2 regions of the Alteromonas sp. 76-1 genome follow, and region 2 is predicted to be linked to the other one. Evidence: riboswitches for the same ligand, from Rfam matches in the RefSeq annotation. Region 2 holds a riboswitch; the other holds the start of a gene.
The links. A riboswitch is a leader RNA that binds a small molecule or an ion and turns the genes downstream of it on or off. The one in region 2 is predicted to bind thiamine pyrophosphate.

Region 1 (3,173 bases), 1.1 Mb from region 2:
TGTGATGGCTTAAACACCACTTGGCCATGATAGAGCCGCCGCGGGACACAATACCCGTTACCCGGTTTGCGGTAAGCGGTACGTATTCAAGCAATACGCCTGCGTGAATGGTGAAGTAATCTACCCCTTGTTCGGCTTGCTCAATAAGGGTGTCTTTAAACAGCTCCCACGTAAGGTCTTCGGCTACGCCGTTTACTTTCTCAAGAGCTTGATAAATGGGAACGGTGCCTAAGGGGATAGGGCTGTTACGAAGCAGCCATTCACGGGTTTCGTGAATGTTGCGGCCGGTGGATAAATCCATAAGCGTATCGGCGCCCCAGCGGGTAGACCACACTAGCTTTTCTACTTCCTCTTCAATAGATGAGGTGACCGCTGAATTACCAATATTGGCGTTAATTTTGACCAAAAAATTGCGGCCAATGATCATAGGTTCTAGTTCAGGGTGGTTTATGTTCGCGGGAATAATCGCGCGACCAGCTGCCACTTCTTGGCGAACAAATTCAGGGGTAATGTTTGAAGGCAGGTTGGCCCCGAAGTGCTCGCCTTTGTGTTGATTGCTTAGGGGGTTGTCTTTTAGCGCGTCGCGGCCCATGTTTTCGCGAATGGCAATATATTCCATTTCGGGCGTTATTATACCTTGGCGAGCGTAATGCAGCTGGGTCACATTTTTGCCATCTAGGGCTTTGCGTGGTTTCAGCGTGCGCGTGAAACGAAAATCTTCAGTGACAATATCTTGCTCACGTTGCTTCGCGAAGTGCGACGATACCCCTTCAAGCTGGTACGTGTTTTCGCGGGCTTTAATCCAGTTTTCTCGTAGCGGCGCCAACCCTTTTTGCACGTTAATAGTAATGTCTGGGTCGCCGTAAGGACCGGAAGTATCGTAAACCCCAATGGGAGGGTTACTTTCAAATATAGGGTTTTCTTCGGTGCCGCCAATTAAGCTGTCATGCTGATGAATCAGTCGCATGGCAACGTTAATATCGTCGCGGCTGCCTTTTTCATAGTGACGAGTAGAATTAGGGTAGGCCTCACCGGCCAATTGATTAATAAAGTCTTGCGCCTGTTGGCGCTGTTCGCGTCGAGTAGACATAGCATTTTCGCCTGTTAGTTTAGGTTATAAAATGCTTGTCAGGAGTGGAGGAGAGAATACAAAGTGCGCAAAAGTTTGACCGGTATTGCATGCAAAATCCCGAAGGATAAATTCATGCCATACAACAAGGCTTAACTTTTACCAATTACGACTTACCACTTTGTACTTTCTTGTTCCCTTCGCAGGTATTAGCCTGATCAGGTTCAACGGATCCCGCTTTCGCGGTCTCAGCTCACTGGGTTAATTCAGTTGAGCACTCCGACAAGTAACTGTAATTAGTATAAAGCGAAAGAAATTGAAATTACAAGCCCTGAGGGGGCACGAAAGCGAACTCACCTTAGAAACACGGCGTGAACCCATCCATGGGGCCTCTCTACAGCATCCATGCTGTAGAAGGTTTCTAAGGTGAGCTCGCTTTCGCTTGCTCAAGATGAATTTCGGCGAGAGAGATGAGGGAAATACGGCGTGAACCCATCCATGGGGCCTCTGCTGGCAGCATCCATGCTGCAGAAGATTTCTAAGGTGAACGCACTAACACTCCTATTCTAGGTAGAATTTACTAGGGAAAGGTGAGAGGGAAGCCTCTCTACAGCATCCATGCTGTACAAGGTTTCTAAGGTGAGCTAGCTTTCGCTTGCTCAAGATGAATTTCGGAGAGAGAAGTGAGGGAAACACGGCGTGAACCCATCCATGGGGCCTCTGCTGGCAGCATCCATGCTGCGAAAAAGGTCACGTGTGATTAAATTAAATTCATTTAGATTAAAGATAAAAAAAACCCCTAAACGGGGTTTTTGCTTACAGGATGTTTGTTGAGCGGTGCTGTATCTTTAACCGCAGCTAACCTTTTATTAATTAAAAGTTACGTCTTACCGTTATGCCGTAAGTGCGTGGTTTTGCGTAAGAGATTTGCGAAGTACCGTAGAAGCCTGATACGTCAAAACCAATTAATTCGTGGTCTGAATCAGTAAGGTTATCTACGTAAGCGGCTACGCTCCATAAATCTTCTTTGTCAGTCCAGGTAATGCGTGCATCGGCTTTAAAGTGACTTTCGATGGTATGCGCCGTAAAGTTACGAGCATTATGGAAAGACTCTGACTGGTATGAACCACTAATAAGTGCTGCAACACTGCCACTGTCTATATCCCATGTGTAGCGTACTAAACCTGATGATTGCCACTCAGGTGTGTAAGGGGGCGTGGTGTCTACAAATACCCCTGAAGCTACTTCTAAATCTTCTACCACAGCATCGGTGTAAGACACGCCGAACATGATGTCTAGTGCATCAATAGGGTTTAATAGTAGCTCAACTTCAGCACCAGTAAATTGTGCGTCTTCGTTGAACACTACGCCAGCATTATTCACCCACGAAAACGACTGATAGTCAGAGTAATCATAGTAGAAAATACTACTGTTTAACTGGGCTTTACCGTCCATTAAGGTTAGCTTTGCGCCCGCTTCATAGGCAAGAAGTACTTCGGCGTCGTAGGTGCTAAAACTACCGCCTAAAGGTGCGTTGAAGTTGCCTGCTTTTACGCCTCGGTTAATACCGGCATATAAAAGCGTATCTGAGTTTGGTTTATAATCTAACTGGAGCTTTGCAGACCACATGGTTTCATCATTATCCATGGCCACATCTACCAATGGATCAATGCCGTAATCTACTTCAATATCACGGTCTACCAAGTTCGCGTTTTGACGCAGTTGGCCGTCCATCGACTTATTTTCACGTACTAAACGTAAACCCGATACCAGCACGAGTTCGTCGGTTAAATCGTAATCTAACTGTCCGAACACTGAGTATGAATCGGTATCGATAGTGGCTAACGTGTTTTGCTCTTCACCAGCTAAATAGCCGCCTGTTGGGCTTGCAGCTAGGCCTTGCAGGTAGTCGGTTTCAATGCTTAAGTAATAGAACCCAGCTACCCATTTACTATTAGTGGTATTTCCACTTATGCGTAACTCTTCACTAAACTGGGTAATGTCGCCGTCTGATTGGAAAATCAATTCTGGTGAGGCGGTTTGGTCTGAATCTAGGCCGATAACCCGGGTAAAGTTTTTCCAGTCGGTCACCGAGGTAAAAGTG
Region 2 (3,173 bases):
TGCGGCGTACTGCAATGCCACTTTCCCGCCTGTCATCGTAGTATCATGACTACTTTCAAGGCCATTGTTATCTGAATAGTCAAAACCATAGTTTTCTACACGTAATCCTGCCACTAGCGTTAGACTATTGGTAAGCGTAGATTCAGTCTGTAAATATACTGCTTTGGTGGTAGGTTCATACACACTGGTGAAATCACCTGATGCATAGGTGTACTGTCGTAACAAATCTTCTTCGCTGGTTTTATAAAAAGCGCCAAGCGTCCAAGCGGTCGCGCCATCAAATAACGCGGCACTGTCTGATGATACAAAGCGTACTTCTGCGGTTTGTGTGTCTACATCACGAAAATAAGCGTCGAATGAGGTATACCCGAAAGGGTGAAAACCTTCATAAGTCCAATCTTCGTCATATCCATAACCGATATTGTGTGATGCATGAGTGGCGATAAGAATAAAGTCACCGCCATTAGTCGAGGTAGTAGATCTCGCACTTACCGCATGAGTTTGATGGGTGTCAAAGCCAGGCTCATCAGATAAGGTCTGATTATTATTGTCTAGAGAGAACGCATCGTACCCATTGTCGATGTCATACCAACGATATGTCAGCGCCAAAGTACTTCTTTCGTCAACATTCCCAGCAATACTGATGCGCGCTGCGGTTTCATCGAGATTATTAGTATCATCACGCTTTTGCTCGGTGCCATAACTATCAACCACGGTATTTTCTACAAAACCATCACTACGGTTGTGCATTAGCGCAACGCGATATCCCCAATCTTGGTTAATATCATCACCTGTAGCCACTTCCACGCGATAACTATCTTTGTTACCAGCTCTTAATTCAACATAGTCAGCGCCCTCTGAACCTACAGGCGTGCTAGACAGCTTTACTGCACCGGCTAACGCGCCAGAACCAAATAAAGTGGCCTGTGGGCCTCGGTACACTTCTAGTTGCTGCGTATCAAAAATAAGCCCCGCTGCCGCAAGACCAGAGAAATCAAATTCGTCAACGATGAAACTAACAGAAGGATTAATAGGTTCTACAAATTGACTACGTTCACCGATACCTCGTATTTGCACAAAGCGGCCTCGTGAGGCGCCTGCGGCGAAATTCACGTTCGGCACACTGTTTAGCACACTATCAATATGGGTAGGCTGGCGACTGCTTAAGCGCTTAGCGCCCAAAATGGTAGCACTGGCACTTAGCTGATCTAATACGGTTTCGCGAAAGTCTCCGCTAACGACTATACGTTCAACGTCTTCAAGTTGTGTTTCTTGTTCAGAGGTTTGCGCATTAGCACAAAGCGATGCAGCAATTAAAGAAAAACAAAATATTGGTTTTTGCATGGGATCTCTTATTCTTTTCTAAGAAAAAAGATCCGGGTGTACGGCAGGTGATACGACTATGTGGTCAACCATCCCTACGCCGGCATTATCCGGATCAGGTGTAAGGGTTCTCACAGTGATGATGTGAATCTCAGTCCGCGGTACGGACACCCCTTGGTATATGCATTCAGTTAGAATACCGAATACAGCGAGGAGTCTACCAGTTACGCCAAAACCGTCAAGATATTAAACGGTTAACTTAGCGTAACAGTAGACTTCGTATTTTGGTCTTTTGACTTTATTTTTGTTCTTCTAATTCTAGATTAAGCTTTCGTACTTCTTCGTTAGTTTGAGACACTAACGCTTCAAGTGTTTTACCATGCGCTGCAGGTTGGCGTGATTCTGGGTCAACTTTAACGAAGACGATGTCGTCAGCAAAACAAATCGTCTTTTTAGTGGCTTTATTGCGCACTAAACAACTTACGGTAATCGACGTTCTACCCACAGCCTTGGTTTCAAGACCAAACTCAACAATATCCCCTTGCAGTGCAGGCGACTCAAAACTAATTTCCCCTATATGCTTGGTAACCAAACAATTGGTTTCTAATTGACAAATTGCCCAGATAGCAGCCTCTTCATCAATCCACTCAAGTGCGCGGCCGCCAAATAAAGAGTTGGCATAATTTAAGTCGTTTGGCATCACTAGACGCCGAGAAAGAAAGCGCATTCGAATTCCTTTAGATAAGTAGTTACTATAAGCACAGAAAGTCTTAATTATACCGAAAAAACACATCTATGGCGCCACCGGAATTAACTCAATGGTTGTTTAACCCTATTTATTCGCAAGCACGACATACCGAGCATCGACGTCTGCTTGTGCTTTCTGGCGATTATGAATGGGTTAACCAGCGTTTAACGTCTCTTTTGAGCGATATTCCCTCTTCACTTATCGTTAAAGAAATCGGCGGGGAGACCTCACTCCTTCGCAAACATTTGCTAGGTAATGAATGCGATATCGGGGTGGTACACTCACATCATGGGTTTAATCCTGGAAATATGATGGCCATTGCAGGCACTATTCGTTGGGGTGGTTGTCTCATTTTATGCTGCCCTGCGTTAGCCTCTTGGCATTTATACGCCAGTCATACGCATCTATCTCGTGGGTTTAAAGCAACCCAAAGCCTTTATATAAAAAGGCTTGTCGCAATAATAAAAAGCAATGCAGACGTAGCTGTATGGGATGGTAACCATTGCCATATCCCCGATTTAGTGGGGAGCGATGCGTTTGATTCATTAAACAATGTAAACCCGATTGAACCCGAAGGCTCGGTCAATCCGTTAGTTTCAAAAAGTGCACAAGCAACTCAGCCACTAGGTGATGACGAAACCCGCAAACCACAGTTTAAATCACTGGATCAACAGCTAGCATTTGATTGCCTGAAAAATAGGTGGTCGCAATATGTTCGTAAAGCTGTCATCACAGCGCCTAGAGGCAGAGGAAAGTCTGCGCTAGTAGGGTTGTTTGTCGCTTCAAGACTGAATAAAGGCGAGAAAGTAGTTATCACGAGCGCCATTCGTGACAACACAAGCACCCTTTTCAAGCATATTCGCCTAGGCATGGGTTTACTTAATTCAGAGGACAAAGACCAAGCAGGTCAGTTTACGGACTACACGGTTAATGCCCCTGATAGTAATAACACTGAGGCAGACGCTGCTAAATCGGCCACCAAAGAGATTTTTAGTATTGAGAAAGGTGGCAGCGCACAGTGGCTTGCACCAGATAACCCCATGCTTATTAATGGTGACTTTGACTTTCTTATTATTGATGAAGCAGCATCCTTCCCCTTGCC

Region 1: another riboswitch for thiamine pyrophosphate. It lies ahead of thiC (phosphomethylpyrimidine synthase ThiC); the one in region 2 lies ahead of ALT761_RS05470 (TonB-dependent receptor).

What each region holds. Positions count from the first base shown of each region.
Region 1 is NZ_LR136958.1:184,848-188,020, forward strand. It holds gene thiC (phosphomethylpyrimidine synthase ThiC) at 1-1,090, opposite strand, end outside; TPP riboswitch at 1,248-1,361, opposite strand; gene ALT761_RS00740 (TonB-dependent receptor) at 1,943-3,173, opposite strand, start outside.
Region 2 is NZ_LR136958.1:1,309,817-1,312,989, reverse strand. It holds gene ALT761_RS05470 (TonB-dependent receptor) at 1-1,344, opposite strand, end outside; TPP riboswitch at 1,399-1,508, opposite strand; gene ALT761_RS05465 (acyl-CoA thioesterase) at 1,622-2,050, opposite strand; gene ALT761_RS05460 (GNAT family N-acetyltransferase) at 2,119-3,173, shown strand, end outside.